Regions from separate parts of the Mesorhizobium sp. CA13 genome, predicted to be linked through region 1. Evidence: predicted binding sites of a transcription regulator. Region 1 holds the regulator's gene; the other holds the start of a gene.
What was found. Region 1 encodes LexA, which represses DNA repair genes until DNA is damaged. Its sites were predicted from a motif close to TGTTCNNNNTGTGTTCNG; they were not measured.
Positions count from the first base shown of each region.

Region 1 (9,141 bases):
GTCGGCGTGCAGGATGAAGATGCGTTCCATCGCGCGCGCCAGGACCGGGTTGATCTTGTATTCCTCGCACGGCACGGCAAAGCACATGTGCAGGAAGTTGGCGGCGAAATTCAGTTCGTTCTTCGGATAAATGAAGGGCTGGCCGATATGGTATTTGTAGGCCATGGCCGCGATCGTCGGCATCTTGGCGATCAGCCGCATCGACGCCACCATGCGCTGGTACGGGTCGGATATATCGGTGGAGTCGTGATAGAAGGCCGACAGCGCGCCGACCACGCCGCACATCACCGCCATCGGATGCGCGTCGCGGCGGAAACCGGTGAAGAAGCGCGACATCTGCTCATGCACCATGGTATGGCGCGTCACGCGGTAGTCGAAATCGTCCTTCTGCGCTTTGGTCGGCAGTTCGCCGTAGAGCAGGAGATAGCAGACTTCCAGGAAGTCGCCATGTTCGGCCAACTGGTCGATCGGATAGCCGCGATGCAGGAGGATGCCGGCGTCGCCATCGATGAACGTGATCTCGGACTCGCAGCTTGCCGTCGAAGTGAAGCCGGGATCGTAGGTGAAGGCGCCGGTGGTGCTGTAGAGCGTGGCGATATCGATGACGTCAGGCCCGACCGAACCACTTCGCACCTTGAATTCGTGCGTCTTGCCGGCGAATTCCAGCTTTGCGGTGGCTTCCTGGGTCTTGCCGCCCAGTTCCCGTCTTGTCGCAGCTTCGGTCATTGCAAACTCCTTCTTGTTTCCTCATGCCGGCAAAGGCAAATTCTGCAAAGCGACACGTCGAAGTCACCGAATGCGCGTATTCGCGACCGCATTTTAGGGGGTGCGTGCCAGATTGGGCCAAGGCCCAATGTTGCACTGCGAAACGCGCCTTTCAATGCCAATCTTCTTGGGCCAGATTGCTCCTAATCGATTTGATCCGCGATGCGCGCCAAGCTCTCCTCGCGACCAAGCACGGCGAGAACGTCGAACACGCCGGGTGAGGTGCTCTTGCCGGTCAGGGCGGCGCGCAAGGGCTGGGCGACGGCGCCGAGCTTGTGGCCGCCGGCCGTCGCATAGTCGCGGATCGCGGCTTCAGCCGAGGCCGCCGTCCAGTCGCCTGAAACCGCCTCGAGGGCGTCGTGAGCGCCACGCAGGACCTTGCGCGCATCGTCATTGAGCAGCAGGGCTGCCTTCTCGTCGATCGGCAACGGCCGCGCGGCAAACAGGAAGGCGGCGCCATCGACGAGTTCGACCAGCGTCTTGGCGCGCTCCTTCAGTCCCGGCAGCGCTGCCAGCAACTGCGCCCTGTTCCTCTCGTCGAGGCGTGCGGCCATCGCCGGGCCGCCTTCGAGATAGGGCAGGGTGGCGATGAAGATGTCGAACAGCTCGGTATCGCCCATGCGGCGCATATGTACGCCGTTTAGCGCCTCGAGCTTGGCGAAATCGAAGCGGGCGGCGCCCTTGTTCACGTCGCCGATATCGAACCAGGCGATCATGTCCTGGATCGACATGATCTCGTCGTCGCCGTGGCTCCAGCCGAGCCGAGCCAGATAGTTCAGCAGCGCTTCGGGCAGGTAGCCCATGGCGCGGTAGGCCTCCACGCCCAGCGCGCCGTGCCGCTTCGACAGCTTGGCGCCGTCGGCGCCGTGGATCAGCGGTATGTGCGACATTGAAGGCACATCCCAGCCCATGGCGTTGTAGATCACGGTCTGGCGAGCGGCATTGGTGAGGTGGTCGTCGCCGCGGATGATGTGGGTGACGCCCATGTCGTGGTCGTCGACGACGACGGCATGCATGTAGGTCGGATTGCCGTCCGAGCGCAGGATGATGAAGTCGTCCAGATCCTTGTTGGGAAAGCGCACGTCGCCCTGGACACGGTCATGCACCACCGTCTCGCCCTTGGTCGGCGCCTTGATGCGGATCGCGCCCTTGACGCCGGGAGGCGCCTGCGAAGGGTCGCGGTCACGCCAGCTTCCGTCATAGCGCGGCGGCAGGCCCTTGGCCCGCGCCGCCTCGCGCATTGCCTCAAGCTCAGCGGGGGTCTCGTAGCTGTAGTAAGCCTTGCCCATGCGCACCAGCTCCTCGGCCACCTCGCGATGGCGCGGCGCGCGCTCGAACTGCGACACCGCCCCGCCATCCCAGGAGAGGCCGAGCCAGGTCAGCCCATCGAGAATGGCGGCCGTCGCCGCATCGGTGGAGCGCTCGCGGTCGGTGTCCTCGATGCGCAGCAGCATCGTACCGCCGGTGTGCCTGGCATAGAGCCAGTTGAACAGCGCCGTACGCGCGCCGCCAATGTGCAGATAGCCGGTGGGCGAGGGGGCAAAACGGGTGACAACCTTGTCGGACATACAACTCTCGGGAAACGTCTGGAGCGGGGTGCGGATCACGCGCACTTTCGCGCGCCGCGCGTTCATGTAGCATAGGGTGTCGAGGGCGCAAGGGGCAGACCCGATGGCTGGAGCGGGCCGGGCCGCGGAGGAAGGCGACGACGTCGTTGCTGGCGTCAGCGAACGCTCGCTTTTTGCCATGCCCGCGCCGGTCTCATTGCCGCTGGCGCCGCCGCCCTTGCAGCAGCCGGGCAAGTCGCTGCCGCCGGATGTTTCCGCGCCGCCTGGCGTCCCCGCTGTCCGCGCGGCCTCGCGCCTGCGCCGGGAGTTCGGTCGTGCTTCATGGCCTCGCCTGCGCAACGGAGTGGCCAGAGCCGCCGAGCTCGAACTCGATCGGGGCGTAGCCTTCCTGCTGATACCGGTGTTCCTGGCATGCGGATCGGTGGCCTATTTTTCGCTGGCGGCGGAGCCGGGCTTTGCCAAGCCTCTCGCGATCGCGATCCTGATGGCGCTGTGCGCGCTCGTTTCGCGCTCATGGTCGAAAACCCATCTGTGCTTCATGGCGGCGCTGTTGTGCGCGCTCGGCATGCTCGCCGGCAAAGTCGAGACCTGGCGGGCGGGAACGCGGATGCTGGGCTCGGAAATCTCCACGCAAATCACCGGCCGCGTCGTTTCAGTCGACCAGATGGAGACCGGCCGCATCCGGCTGACCATCGACGTGACATCGACCGCACGGCCGAAACTACGCTACGCGCCGGAGCGCGTCCGCCTTTCGGCGCGCAAGGTACCGGCTGAGGTGACGGCCGGCTCGCTCGTGACCGGCTATGCCAAGCTGTTGCCGCCGACCGGGCCGGTGCGGCCGGACAGCTACGACTTTTCCTTCGACAGCTACTTCGCCGGCATCGGTGCCAGCGGGTTCTTTCTCGGCAATCCCAAGATCGTCTCGGCCGATGACAGGCCGCTGTGGGCCGCTCTTTCAGCCGCCATCGAGAGTGCTCGTGAAAGCATTGCCGACCATATCAGGGACAGCATCGGCGGCGCCGAGGGCGAGATCGCCGCGGCGCTGATCGTGGGCGTGCGCGCCGGGATTCCCGACGAAATCAACGAAGCGATGCGACGCACCGGCATCTACCACATCATCTCAATTTCCGGGCTGCACATGGCGCTGGTCGCCGGCACCGTCATGGGGCTGCTGCGTGGTGGCTTCGCGCTGTTCCCGAACTTTTCCTCCCGCCGGCCGGTCAAGAAATACGCGGCCGCGGCGGCACTTTTCTCGATCGCCGCCTATCTCGTCATTTCGGGCGTCGTCGTTGCCGCCGAACGCAGCTTCATCATGCTGGCGGTGATGCTGATCGCCGTCCTGTTCGATCGGGCGGCACTCACCATGCGCAATCTGGCTATTTCGGCGATCGCCGTCATCGTAGTGTCGCCGCACGAGGTGGTAGGGCCGAGCTTCCAAATGTCGTTCGCCGCCACCGCGGCCCTGGTCGGCGCCTATGCCGGCTGGTCGGATCGCAAAGCCGACAAAGCGCGGACCCCGCCGCCGCAACGGACCTGGCCCGGCTTCCTGACGCGAAAATTGCTGCTGGCGACAGGTGGGCTGGCGATGACCTCGATCATCGCGGGAAGCGCCACGGCGCTTTTCGCCATCTGGCATTTCCAGCGCGTGTCGCCACTCAGCCTGTTCGCCAATCTTGCAGTCATGCCGATCGTTTCCGTCGTGATGTTCCTTGCGGTTGCCAGTGCGCTGCTGATGCCGTTCGGGTTCGATGGACCATCGCTTTATCTGATGGGCAAGGGACTGACCGCGATGATCGCCATATCCGGATGGATCTCGCAACGCTCGCCGGTCGACGCGGTCGGGTTGATTTCGCAGCAATCCGTTCTTCTGGTCGCGATCGCCCTGGTCATCGCGACGATGGCCACGACATGGCTGCGGCTGGCGGCACTTCCCTTCGCGCTCGCCGGCCTGTTGACCGTCGCGGATACGCGCACGCCGGACGTGCTGATTTCGGAGGATGCCCGCCTGGTGGCGCTGCCGATCGGCGGCGGCGAGCTCGCGATCAACCGGGCGCGCCCGAACGAATTCACGGTCGACAACTGGAAACGCGCGCTGAAATCCGAAACCATCGTTGGGCCGGAGCTGTTCGACAGCGGCGACCGACAGTTCGACATCTTCGATCCCGCGCAACTTCCCGCCGGAGCGCCTTTCTATTGCTTCACCGGCCTGTGCATGGCCCGGCATCCCTCCGGGGCGATCATCGCGCAGGTGGAGGATCGCAAGGATGCCTGGAGGGCCTGCGCCTATGCGGATCTGATAGTCATCGACGATCCCGGGGGCTACGACCCCTGCCACAATCCGCTGGTCCTCGTCATCACCAAGCGGCAGCTCGCTCGGAACGGAAGTGCCGCCGTCTTCTTCGACCAGCAATCGGCGACGGAACCGGCCCAGGTCAGCTTTGCCGTCGACAGGCCATATCGGCCCTGGCACGAACAGCGAAAATTCTCGCGCGAGGCACGGGGACTGCCTCCCTACCGCAAACCCGAAAAGCCCAACGCCGAACCCGCTCAGTAGCGCCTGATCAGTCCGACCAGCTTGCCTTGCACCTTGACCCTGTCCGGTCCGAAAATACGTGTTTCATAAGCCGGATTGGCGGCCTCGAGCGCAATCGAGGCGCCCTTGCGACGGAAGCGCTTCAGCGTCGCTTCCTCCTCGTCGACCAGGGCCACGACAATCTCGCCGGGACTTGCGGTGTCGGCGTTGCGGATGATGACCGTATCGCCGTCGAAGATGCCGGCCTCGATCATCGAATCGCCCTTGACCTCCAGCGCATAATGCTCGCCGCCCATGATCATGTCCGGCGGCACCGAGATGGAATGCGTCTGATGCTGGATAGCGTCGATCGGCACGCCGGCCGCGATACGGCCCATGACCGGGATCGAAACCGCTGAAACCACGTCGTCGTCATTGCCAGCGGCGGGCAGGCGCGAGGGCGCCGCCGGCTTGATCTGCCTGTTAAGGCCGCCCTGTCCGAGGCTGCCCTGGATGACGCTCGGGGAGAACTTCTTTGCCGCGTTAAGACCCGGCGCGATCGAATCCGGCAGGCGCAGCACCTCCAGCGCGCGGGCCCGGTTCGGCAGGCGGCGAATGAAGCCGCGCTCCTCCAACGCCGTGATCAGCCGATGAATTCCCGACTTAGAGGCGAGGTCCAGCGCTTCCTTCATCTCGTCGAAGGACGGCGGAATGCCGCTTTCCTTCAGCCGTTCATGGATGAACATCAAGAGTTCATGTTGCTTGCGCGTGAGCATGGCGGCCCCCAAAGGCATTGCACGAAGGGTCTGGAATCAGAATCAGAAAACAAACCCAGAACAAACACTATCTGTTCCAGTTGTGTTCCGCAACCATTTAAAGTTTAATGAATTCGTTAAGGCGGCGGAAACGAAAGGCCCTCCCGCAGCCAGCATCCTGCCAGCGCCGTCTGTCGTCAATGCGCTCTCAGCCTCTTTGAAACTATTTTGGTTAATGGCCTGTGGCCCGGCCGATCTCCACTGTTGGTACAAGCCTGCAAACTGTGTGACCGGCAGGTGCCGGCTGCCTTTTGGGGCGGATCAAAATCTCCGCGGCTCGTGAACGAAACGAAACCAAAATGCCAACTTCCTGCCGGAAAGCGGCCAGGCATCACCGAATGCGACGGGCTGCGTTCGTTCGCTCCTTGCTTCCGGCTCGCTTGACTAAACCGTATAACAATGTACGGTTTTCGAAGAGGGACACCAATGACCACGCCGAAGCAGGCCGCGCGACGTGAACGGATAGAGGAGGCCGCCTATGCGGTGCTCCGGGAAACCGGCTACAAAAGCGCCTCCCTGCTTGCCATCGCCAAGCGGGCATCGGCCTCGAACGAAACCCTCTACAACTGGTACGGCAACAAGCAGGTCCTGTTTCGATCCCTGATCGAAGCCAATGCGGGAGAAGCAAGGAAGCTGCTGGAGGACGCCCTTCGCCAGGCGCGCGATCCGCTCGAAACCCTGAACTTGCTCGGGCCAGTCCTGCTGACCCTTGTGACGGGCGACAAGGCGGTGGCGCTCAATCGCGCCGCAGCCGGCGACGTCAACGATACAGGCACGCTTGGCCAGTCGATCGCGCAATTCGGCCGCAATACCATAATGCCGCTTGTTGGCGACCTGCTTCGAACCGCAAGTCGGGCCGGCCTGATCGCCTGTGACGATCCTGCCGAAGCCGCCGACATCTACGTCCGGCTTTTGATCGGCGATCTCCAGGTTCGCCGGATCGTCGGGGTGCTCGAGGAGTTGCCTCGGCCGGAAATCGAGCAAAGATCGAACCGGGCGTTCACCCTGTTTTTGCGCCTCTATGCGGCCAGCCCTTGCCCCGGCGGCAAAACGGCCGGCCCGTTTCCGGGGCGCTCTTCTCACCGAGGAACATCGTGACCATGAGCAAAATTCCCGATCTCGCAGCGATCGAGGCAATGGACACCGCGGATCCGCTGCGTGCCATGCGTGACCGCTTCACCTTGCCTCAAGGGGTGATCTATCTCGACGGCAATTCGCTCGGCGCCGCTTCGCCCGCCGTGTTCGGCGAGCTGCAGAAGGCCGCCACGCAGGAGTGGGCGCAGGATCTCATCCGCGCCTGGAACACCGCCGGCTGGTTCGACATGCCGGTCGAACTCGGCGACCAGCTCGGGCGCCTGATCGGGGCCGCCGCCGGCCAGACGGTGGTCTGCGATACCACCTCGATCAACATCTACAAGGTGCTGCATGCGGCACTCGGGATGCGGCTGGACAGGTCGGTCATCGTCGCCGAGGGGGACAGCTTTCCGACCGATCTCTATATGGCCGAAGGCGTTGCCTCGACGCGGCCGAGCACGATGCTGCGTCTTGAGGGTGTCAATGCGCCGACCATAGAAGAACTGATCGATGAGCGCGTTGCGGTCATCCTGGTCAACCACGTCAACTACAAATCCGGGCAGCTGCGCGACATGGCCGCGCTGACGCGCAGGGCGCATGATGCCGGCGCGCTGATCGTCTGGGATCTCTGCCATACCGCCGGCGCCCTGCCGGTCGAGCTCGACCGTTCGAACGCAGATTTCGCCGTCGGCTGCACCTACAAATATCTCAATGGCGGCCCGGGTGCCCCGGCCTTCATCTACGCGGCCGAGCGCCACCATGGCGATGTCCGCCAGCCGCTCAGCGGCTGGTGGGGCCATGCGCGGCCTTTCGCCTTCGAACAGGGTTTTGCTGCCGGCACAGGTATCCACCGGTTTCTCTGCGGCACGCAGCCTGTGCTGTCGATGCGCGCGCTCAAAGGGGCGCTCGATGTCTGGAACGACGTCGACATGGCAGAAGTGCGCAGGAAAAGCATCGCATTGACCGATCTGTTCATCCAGCTCGTCGAGGCAAAATGCGGCGTCTACGGCCTCGAACTCGAAAGCCCGCGCGACGGCAATGAGCGCGGCAGCCAGGTGTCGTTCCTCCACCCGCATGGCTATCAGGTGATGCGGGCCCTGATCGAGCGCGGCGTGATCGGCGATTTCCGCGCGCCATCCACGATTCGCTTCGGCTTCACGCCGCTTTATGTCGGCTATGTCGATGTCTGGCAGGCGGTCGAGGTGCTGGAAGACATTTTGCGCACGGACGCCTGGCAGGAGGCGCGTTTCGCCGTCAAGGCGGCGGTGACTTAAGAGCCTGTCGCTCAGAAAAGCGCAGCGGTTTCGAGATAACGATATGCACTCAAAGCTGCGTCAGAGCCGGGTGCGGACCTTCCACAGCTCCGGGAACAACTCGACCTCCAGCATCTTCTTCAGATAGGACGCGCCCGATGTGCCGCCGGTGCCGCGCTTCATGCCGATGATGCGCTCGACCGTGGTGACGTGGTTGAAGCGCCATCGGCGGAAATAATCCTCGAAGTCGACCAACTTCTCGGCGAGTTCGTAGAACATCCAGTAGCGCTGCGGGTCGCGATAGATGGTCTGCCAGGCGACCAGGACCTCTTCGTTCTCGGTCCGCGTTTCGCGCCAGTCCGTTCGCCTTGCGTCGGCGCCGATGTCGAAGCCGTTGCGGGCGAGCAGCAGCAGCGCCTCGTCGTAGAGCGACGGCTGCGCCAGGATCGCCTCCAGTTTCTCGCTGAGGTCCGGCCGATGCTTGTGCGGCCCGAGCATTGCGAGGTTGCGGTTGCCGGCCATGAATTCGATGGCGCGGTATTGCCAGGACTGGAAGCCCGAGGACTGGCCGAGCGCATCGCGGAATTCGGTGTATTCACTGGGCGTCATCGTGCGCAGCACGTCCCAGGCATTGTTGAGCTGCTCGAAGATGCGCGCGACGCGCGAAAGCATCTTGAAGCTCGGTTCGAGACGGTCGGCGCGGATGGAGCGGATTGCGGCGCCGATTTCGTGCAGCGCGAGCTTCATCCAGAGTTCCGATGTCTGGTGCTGGATGATGAACAGCATCTCGTCATGGGCTGACGAAAGCGGCTGCTGCGCCTCGAGCACCTTTTCCAGATGCAGATAGTCGCCGTAGGACATGCGCTCCTTGAACGACATTTCCGCGCCCTCGGTGGAAGGGTCGTAGGGCTTGCTCAATTGATCTTCTCCGCGCGCAGCCGGAAGCGCTGGATCTTGCCGGTCTGCGTCTTGGGCAAAGCGGCGATGAATTTTACCGAGCGCGGGTATTTGTAGGGCGCGATCGTCGCCTTGACATGGTCCTGCAGGCGCTTGACGGTCATTGCGTCCGGCGCCACGCCTTGTACGAGCACCACATGCGCCTCGACGATCTGGCCGCGCTCTGCATCCTCGGCTCCGACCACCGCGCATTCGGC
Region 1 covers NZ_JAIUHS010000004.1:254,422-263,562, reverse strand. The annotation lists gene gltA (citrate synthase) at 1-726, opposite strand, end outside; gene gltX (glutamate--tRNA ligase) at 909-2,333, opposite strand; gene LB566_RS12690 (ComEC/Rec2 family competence protein) at 2,437-4,887, shown strand; gene lexA (transcriptional repressor LexA) at 4,881-5,621, opposite strand; gene LB566_RS12680 (TetR/AcrR family transcriptional regulator) at 6,087-6,758, shown strand; gene kynU (kynureninase) at 6,761-8,008, shown strand; gene kynA (tryptophan 2,3-dioxygenase) at 8,069-8,905, opposite strand; gene LB566_RS12665 (AMP-binding protein) at 8,902-9,141, opposite strand, start outside.

Region 2 (9,141 bases), on a different contig from region 1:
GATAGCGAATTGCTGGCAAGATAGCGAATCGCCGGCCAGACGGCGAATGGCTCTGGCAGCGCGCAGATCGGCTACTGGAAGGCCGTTTCCGAAAAACTTCTGAGCTTGCGCGAATGCAGCCGCTCCATCGGCATTTCCGAAAGCTTTTCCATCGCCCTGATGCCGATAGTCAGGTGCTGCGCCACCTGCCGCTTGTAGAACTCGGTCGCCATGCCGGGCAGCTTCAGCTCGCCATGCAGCGGCTTGTCGGAGACACATAAGAGCGTGCCGTAAGGCACGCGGAAGCGAAAGCCATTGGCCGCGATCGTTGCCGATTCCATATCAAGTGCGATCGCCCTCGACTGCGAAAGCCGCTGCACCGGTCCGCGCTGGTCGCGCAGTTCCCAGTTGCGGTTGTCGATGGTGGCGACAGTGCCGGTGCGCATGATGCGCTTGAGATCGTACCCCGATAGGCCGGTGACTTCGGCCACCGCTTCCTGCAATGCCACCTGGATTTCGGCCAGCGGCGGGATCGGCACCCAGACCGGCAGGTCGTCGTCCAGCACGTGATCCTCGCGCACATAGGCATGCGCCAGCACATAGTCCCCCAGCGCCTGCGTATTGCGCAGGCCCGCGCAGTGGCCGAGCATCACCCAGGCATGCGGCCTCAGCACCGCGATGTGGTCGGTGATCGTCTTGGCGTTGGAGGGGCCGACGCCGATATTGACCATGGTGATGCCGCCATGGTTCGGCTTCTTCAGGTGGTAGGCCGGCATCTGTGGCAGGCGCTGCGGCGCCACCCCTTCGCTCGGCGCGCTCTGCCCGGCTTTGGTGACCACGTTGCCCGGCTCGATGAATTCGGCATATCCGCCGCCGCCATTCTCCATCAGGTCGCGGGCGCGCGCCACGAACTCGTCGATATAGAACTGGTAATTGGTGAACAGCACGAAATTCTGGAAATGCTGCGGCGTGGTCGCGGTATAGTGCGACAGCCGGTGGAGGGAATAATCGATCCGCTGCGCGGTGAACGGCGCCAGCGGCCTTGGTTCGCCGAACGCCACTTCGAACGTGCCGTTGGCGATCTGGTCGTCTGTACCGTCGAGATCCGGCACGTCGAACAGGTCTCGGATCGGCCGCTGGATACGCTCGGCCGCCGTTCCGTCGACATGTGTGCCTTCGAGAAAGGCGAAATGCAGCGGGATGGGCGTTGTCGATTCCGAAACCGTGACCGCGACCCCGTGGTTGCGCATGATCAGACGCAATTGCTCGACCAGATAGCGTTCGAACAGGCTCGGCTGGGTGATGGTGGTGGAAAAATGCCCCGGCGTCGGCATGTGGCCATAGGCCTGGCGTGAATCGATCTGGGTGAACGAGTTCGTCGTGACGCCGATCTCCGGGTAGAAGGCGCGGTAGCGCTTGCTGCTGTCCCCGCCGGCGGCAAGCGCCGCGAAGGAGTCGCGCAGGAACTTGGTGTTGCGGTCGTAGAGGGCTTGCAGCGCCGCGACCGCCTTCTCGGCGGTGTCGAAGCTTTGCCGGCCAAAAGGCTCGGGCATGACCACAGATTCGATGGCCTGGGGATAGATTCGCTTTTCCATGGCCCAATATAGAGATTTGGAAAGGCGGTTGGGAGGGGTGTCCCGATCGAAGGCGCAATTTATCCGCGCTGCAGGCTGACCAGCAGTACGAAACCGACGCCGGATTTCTTTAGTGCCGGGGCGTCGATCGTGGGCTCGGCATCGGCACGCATCATCGGCACGGCCAGGACCGGTGCGGCAAGGAACGCCAGGATGAGCGCCGCCCGCGGCAGAAGCCGAACGGTTTTGAAGAGGTTGGCGGCGATGCGGTTCATGGTCTTGGCTTTTCTTTCGAGGTCTTGGTTTGGTCAGGTCTTTGGTTTCTGTCTTTAGGGGCGAAGGCTGGTCGGGCAGGCGAGGCGGCAGGTTCTGGAACTGGCCTCGTCCCAGGAACGGGCCGAACGGCCCGCTTCGGCGACGAGGATGGCGAAGAACATTCCAAACAGGCTCACCAGCAGGCAGACGATGGTGAAGCGGCGGGCGAGCATTGGTCGTGTCTCCTTCAACACGCAGGAGAATGCCCGGGCACGACTGAACCGGCTCTGATGCCGGCGTTCATCTGCCGTTCAAATTGGTTGATGGATTTTGAGGCGGCGCTGGCCATAAGGAGCATGGCCGCCGGCACGGCATGCCAGGATCATGGAACGAAAACGGGGCCTGCCGGCCCCGTTTTCATGTCGCAAGGATGGGGTCGATCAGAGCTTGTGCCAGGTCTGGCTCTTGCAGATCAGCCCGCCGAGCACGCAGCCGCTCATTTTCAGCGAGGTGCCCGACAGTGTCGCCTTGCCGGAGTAGGTCTTGTCGTTTGCCGGGTCGGTTATGCTGCCGGTGTATTTGTTGTCGCCGGACGCCTTGAGCGAACCGATGGTCTTGCCGGCATATTTGCCAGACTTTAGCGTGATGGAAAATGAACCCGAGCCCCCGATGGCCGCGGTATCGCCGGCCTGCGTCTTCCAGTTTCCCTCGATCGGATCGGCCCAGGCCACACCGGTCAGGATCAAAGTGGCCGCCAGGGCCAGGCTTGCTTTTCGAAACATCTTTCCTCCCTTGGATACCGGGCAGAAGGCTCCACCTCACCGGTCTGCCGCTTACGCAAACGTAAGCTAATCCAGCTTCCAGCAAAACAAAAGCGGTGCCGCTGCGGAAGCCCCGGCGATTTCAGAACCGCCAAAAGAAGCAATGTCGGCAGGGAACTGAGTGCATACGTAACCTCGTGTTTGTTTCGCGTGGTTAGCGGAGTGTTGATTCCGGTCGCGGAAATTCTCGTCAAATTTGGCGCAATCGGGCTGAATCGCTGGCTTTGTATCCTTAACGAATTTCCATGTTTACCTATTGTTTTAGCTTTGTTTTCCTCAAATTAAGCACGCCATTTAACGACGGATTCAAGCCTGCGCGGCATTCTCGAAAGCATCGAACGAGCGGCCCGGACAGACAAACGGAGGCAGCTCTCGGGAGCCAGACAGGGCCGGAACAGGGGATTGAAAAATGGCACGTTTTGAAATGCTTGAAGCAGGCTTCGGCGCCATGGGGGCAACCGCCCAAGCCGACATTCTTTTCGAACTGGGGATGATGTATGCGACGGGCCGCGATTGCGAGACCGACGTCGTGGCCGCCCACAAATGGTTCAACATCGCCGCGATCAAGGGTTCGGCCCGCGCCGCGGAATTGCGCTCGGAACTGTCGGCTGCGATGTCGAAGGTCGAGATCGCCAAGGCGCTGCGCGAGGCCCGCGAATGGATGACGATGCACTGAATATAAGGCAGGGCGGCCTTCCGGTCCGCCGGACAAGGACAAGGCCGCGGTAAGACGGCCACGCGACAAAACCAAGAACGCGGCACGCCCGACAGGGCCAGCGGCGCGGCGGCCATGATCCGGTTTTCGGAAAAGAGCAGGGCCAGCAGGAAGACAGGGAAGGCGAGTTGGGTTCGAGTGCGGGGGGCGCTTGAGAAACAGCTCGACAGGCAAAGCCGCGACCGGCCGGAACAAGGCCGGCGCGGCTTTTGCCTTTTTGCTCCAGCGATGCTTCGCAGGCCCAATCGAGCGCCGCCAATGCGCCTAGACAGGCCACACGAAGGATGAAATTGTCCGGCCTCTCTGGAAGAAGCGTGGCCGGGGCGGCCGCGCGTGAGTGGAGGAGTCATACCACAATGAAAAAATTGAGTATTTTGAACGCGGCCATTTTCGGCCTGATGATGAGCACGCCGGTCGCCTTTGCCGACGACATCACCTTTTCGGTGGTCGGTCCGATGACCGGACAGCTCGCCACCATCGGCGATCAGTTCAAGCAGGGCGCGCAGGCTGCCGCCGACGCGATCAATGCCGCCGGCGGTGTCGACGGTCGCCAGATCAAGCTCGATATCGAGGATGACCAGTGCGACCCGAAGCAGGCGGTTTCGGTCGCCAACCGTATCGTCGCCAACGGCGTCAAGTTCATCGACGGCCACGCTTGCTCGGGATCGAGCATTCCGGCTTCCGCCGTCTACGCCGAAGCCGGTGCCCTGATGATGAGCCCGGCCTCCTCGAACCCGGTGCTGACCGACGCCGCGGCGAAGGCCGGCTGGCCGACGATCATGCGCCTCTATACGCGTGACGATGCCCAGGGCGCCTTCATCGGCCCGTGGATTGCGAAGAAATATGCCGGCAAGAACGTCGTCATCCTGCATGACAAGAGTGCGTACGGTCAGGGTGTTGCCGATGCGGTCAAGGCGACGATGAATGCCGGCGGCCTGAAGGAAGTGGACTATGAAGGCATCAATGCCGGCGAAAAGGACTATTCGGCGCTCGTCACCAAGCTCAAGGACCTCAAGGCAGACGTCGTCTATTTCGGCGGTTACCACCCGGAGGCTGGCCTGATCCTGCGCCAGTCGGCGGAACAGGGCATCAAGTTCCAGCTGATCATGCCGGATTCGATAGCCTCGCCGGAGTTCTGGCAGGTTGCCGGCCCGGCCGGCGAAGGCACCATGTTCGTCTTCCCGTCGGACCCTCAGGCAAAGCCGGAAGCCAAGGCAGCCGTCGAAAAGATCAAAGCCGGCGGCTTCGTGCCGGAAGGCTTCACGCTGTTCTCTTACGCCACGATCCAGGCCTTTGCGGAAGGCATCAAGCGTGCCGGCAGCGATGATCCGGCCAAGGTCGCCGAGGCGCTGAAGAACGGGCAGCCGATCAGCACGGTCGTCGGCAATGTCACCTTCGACGAAAAGGGCGACCTCAAGAACGCCAGCTACGACATCAACCAGTGGCACGACGGCAAGTACGCGCCGATCCAGCCGTAATCGCTGCCTATATCGATGATGGCCGGGCTCGTCCCGGCCATTTCATTTCTGCATGTGTGTCTTGCCATGGACATATAACGGCGGTCGACATTCTACGGCGCCTCTCTCGGTCCGGCAGGACAGGGATGCTTGGCATCCGGCAGCGAGGCTGTCAGCCTTGCATATCCTCGAACCGCACCAGCACGGTGCCCTCGGTAACCTGGGCGCCCTCGGTGGCGATCTCGGCGATCATGCCATCATGCGGCGCGGCGATGGTATGCTCCATCTTCATCGCCTCGAGAATAAGCAACGGTTGCCCCTTCATCACCGTATCGCCCTTTGTCGCCCGCACCAGCTTGACCAGTCCCGGCATCGGCGCGCGCAAGCTGCCTGACGCCGCCGCCATATCATCGCTTCTGGCCAACGGGTCCGGTACCGCGAAGGTATAGCCGATCGCGCCTTCGAATATCGTGATGTGGCCTGGCCAGCGGGCAAGGCGAGGAACGGCGCGAAGGTCATGCGAATTGGCGCTGTCATAGGGTGCATGGAGCGACACCTGGGAACGCCGGTCTGGCCCTACCGAAACCTTTGCCAGAATATCCTCATCGCCAAACCTCAGCCGGATCCGTCGCGCCATGCCATGGAAATGCGTGTAGCCGGCAAGCGACGACCATGGATCGTCCGATGGCGCCAGCACTCCCGCCCCGGAGGCCGCAATGGCCGCGGCCGCGACCGTTTCGCCGCTCGGCGGCGCAATCTCGGTCAGCGCCTGCTGATGCCGGCCTATCAGGCCGGTATCGACATCGCCCGCCGAAAAGTCCGGATCGGTCACCAGTGCGGCGAGGAAGGCGGTATTGACGATCGAACCGGCGACCTCGGTTCGCGTAAGCGCCACGCCGAGTGCCTCCAGCGCAGCCGGCCTGTCCCTGCCATGCACCACCAGCTTGGCGATCATCGGATCATAATAGGGAGAAATGGCGTCGCCGGCCCGCACGCCGGTTTCGACACGCATGGCCGCCCCTTGGGGGACCATGTCGGGAAATTTCAGATGATGCAGCGTGCCGGTCGCAGGCAGAAACTCCCTTGCGGCATCCTCGGCATAGAGGCGCGCCTCGAAGGCGTGACCGGCAAGCTTTATCTCGCCTTGCGTTTTCGGCAGCTTCTCGCCGGATGCGACGCGCAACTGCCACTCCACCAGATCGGTGCCAGTGACCATCTCGGTGACCGGGTGCTCGACCTGCAGCCTCGTGTTCATCTCCATGAACCAGAAGCGGTCAGGCTTCAGGCCTTGCGAGGCATCGACGATGAATTCGATGGTGCCGGCGCCGCAGTAGCTGATCGCCTTGGCGGCTTTCACCGCCGCCTCGGTCATCGCCTTGCGCAACGCTTCCGTCATGCCAGGGGCGGGGGCTTCCTCGATAACCTTCTGATGGCGTCGCTGCGCCGAGCAGTCGCGTTCGAACAGATGGACGGCATTGCCGAAATTGTCGCCGAAAACCTGCACCTCGATGTGGCGCGGTTTGTCGATATATTTTTCCACCAGCACACGGTCGTCGCCAAAAGCGGATTTCGCCTCGCGTCGTGCGCTGGACAGCGCTTCGGAGAACTCATCGGCATGCTCGACCCGGCGCATGCCCTTGCCGCCGCCGCCGGCGCGCGCCTTGATCAGCACGGGGTAGCCGATTTCGCGTGCCTTGGAGGCCAGGATCACGATCTCCTGCGCCTCGCCATGGTAGCCCGGCACGACGGGCACGCCGGCCTTTTCCATCAGACGCTTGGCGGCATCCTTCAGCCCCATGGCGCGGATAGAGGCCGCCGACGGGCCGATGAAGGTGAGCCCCGCGGCCACCACCTGGTCGACGAAATCAGGATTTTCCGACAGGAAGCCATAGCCGGGATGAACGGCCTGCGAGCCTGTCGCCAAGGCAGCCGCGACGATCCTGTCGCCGCGCAGATAGCTGTCGCTGACGGGCGAGGCACCGATATGCACCGCCTCGTCGGCCATCTCGACATGCAGGGATTTCGCATCGGCATCGGAATAGACGGCGACGGTGCGCACCCCCATCCTGCGCGCCGTGCGGATCACCCGGCATGCGATCTCGCCCCGATTGGCGATCAGGATCTTTGTGAACATGGAGCCTCCGTGGCCTGCGTTTGCCTCGAGGATGCAACGGCCTCGCGGTATAGCTCCGCCATTTGTTCGTCGAAGCAGCAGAAGATGACGGTCTGCGGCGTCGTATTTCGGCTCAAGAAGCTGTTTACGGCGCCGACAGCGATTGCTGCCGCCTCATCCCTCGGATAGCGGTAGATGCCCGTCGAGATCGCCGGAAAGGCGACCGAGCGGCATTCCTTCTCGACGGCGATTTCGAGCGAGCGCCGGTAGCAGGAGGCGAGCAACTCCGCCTCGCCCTTGCCGCCGCCCTGCCAGACCGGACCGACCGTATGGACGACGTAGCGGGCCGGCAGCCGATAGCCCCTGGTTAGCTTCGCATCGCCGGTCTTGCAGCCGTTGAGCGTGCGGCATTCGGCGAGGAGTTCCGGCCCCGCCGCCCGGTGAATGGCGCCGTCGACCCCGCCACCGCCGAGCAGCGAGGAATTGGCCGCATTGACGATGGCGTCGACATCCAGCTTGGTAATGTCGCCGACGTGAATGCGGATCCTGTCCTGCACCTCGCCCATCTCACATCCTGAACACGCCGAAGCGCGTTTCCTCGATCTCCGCGTTGAGCGCGGCGGAGAGGCTGAGCGCCAGTACGTCGCGCGTCCTTGCCGGATCGATGATGCCGTCGTCCCATAGCCTTGCCGAGGAATAGAGCGGGTGGCCTTCATGCTCGTATTTCATCAGGATCGGCTTCCTGAACTTCGCTTCCTCCTCGGCGCTCCATTGGCCGCCCTTGCGCTCGATGCCCTCGCGCTTGACCATGGCCAGCACCGTCGCCGCCTGCTCGCCGCCCATCACCGAAATGCGGGCGTTCGGCCACATCCACAGGAAGCGGGGCGAGTAGGCGCGCCCGCACATGCCGTAATTGCCGGCGCCGAACGAGCCGCCGATGATCACGGTGACCTTGGGCACGCGGGCGGTGGCGACTGCCATCACCAGCTTGGCGCCGTCCTTGGCGATGCCGCCTGCCTCATATTTGCGCCCAACCATGAAGCCGGTGATGTTCTGCAGGAAGACCAGCGGAATCTTGCGCTGGCAGCACAGTTCGATGAAGTGCGCGCCCTTCAGCGCGCTTTCGGAAAACAGCACGCCATTGTTGGCGATGACGCCGACCGGCATGCCGTGAAGATGGGCAAAGCCGGTGACGAGCGTGGTGCCGTAATTCTGCTTGAACTCATCGAACTCCGAACCGTCGACGAGGCGCGCGATTACCTCGCGCACGTCATAGGGCTGGCGCAGATCCGTCGGCACGATGCCGTAGATCTCATCTGCCGGATGAAGCGGCGGAATCGGTTTCCGCACGGCAAGGCTTACTGTCTTGTTCCGATTGAGGTTCTTGACGATGCGCCGGCAGATGGCCAGCGCATGTTCATCGTCGAGCGCGTAGTGATCGGCGACGCCGGAGAGCCCTGTATGGACGTCGGCGCCGCCGAGATCCTCGGCGCTGACATCCTCGCCGGTGGCGGCCTTCACCAGCGGGGGGCCGCCGAGGAAGATGGTCGCCTGGTTGCGCACCATGATCGTCTCGTCCGACATTGCCGGCACATAGGCGCCGCCCGCCGTGCACGAACCCATGACACAGGCGATCTGCGGGATGCCTGAGGCGGACAGGTTGGCCTGGTTGTAGAATATGCGCCCGAAATGCTCGCGGTCGGGAAACACCTCGTCCTGGTTGGGCAGGTTGGCGCCGCCGCTGTCGACCAGATAGACGCAAGGCAGATTGTTCTGCAGCGCGATCTCCTGCGCCCGCAGATGCTTCTTCACCGTCAGCGGGTAATAGGTGCCGCCCTTCACCGTGGCATCGTTGACGACGACCATCACTTCCGTGCCTTCGACGCGGCCGATACCGGCGATGATGCCGGCGGACGGAATGTCCTCGCCATACATCGACCACGCGGCGAACTGGCCGATCTCGAGGAAGGGCGAGCCGGTGTCGAGCAATTGCGCCAGCCGCTCGCGCGGCAGCAGCTTGCCGCGCGCGACGTGCCGCTCGCGCGCCTCCTCCGAGCCACCGCGCTCGACGCTCGCACCCTTTTCCGCAATATCGGCGACCAGCGCCCTCATGCGTTCGGCATTGGTGTGGAAGGTATCGGAGGAAGGGGAGATCTGGGTCTGGAGGACAGCCATGCTATACCCCCTCCGCCATGATCTCGCGGCCGATCAGCCATCGCCGGATTTC
Region 2 covers NZ_JAIUHS010000001.1:526,755-535,895, reverse strand. The annotation lists gene LB566_RS02770 (AMP nucleosidase) at 72-1,532, opposite strand; gene LB566_RS02765 (hypothetical protein) at 1,634-1,828, opposite strand; gene LB566_RS02760 (hypothetical protein) at 1,883-2,041, opposite strand; gene LB566_RS02755 (DUF2147 domain-containing protein) at 2,249-2,590, opposite strand; gene LB566_RS02750 (sel1 repeat family protein) at 3,039-3,305, shown strand; gene LB566_RS02745 (branched-chain amino acid ABC transporter substrate-binding protein) at 3,701-4,822, shown strand; gene LB566_RS02740 (acetyl/propionyl/methylcrotonyl-CoA carboxylase subunit alpha) at 4,974-6,935, opposite strand; gene LB566_RS02735 (O-acetyl-ADP-ribose deacetylase) at 6,917-7,480, opposite strand; gene LB566_RS02730 (carboxyl transferase domain-containing protein) at 7,482-9,089, opposite strand; gene LB566_RS02725 (isovaleryl-CoA dehydrogenase) at 9,091-9,141, opposite strand, start outside.
Region 2: the regulator LexA is predicted to act here: its motif matches at 2,887-2,904, upstream of LB566_RS02750 (sel1 repeat family protein).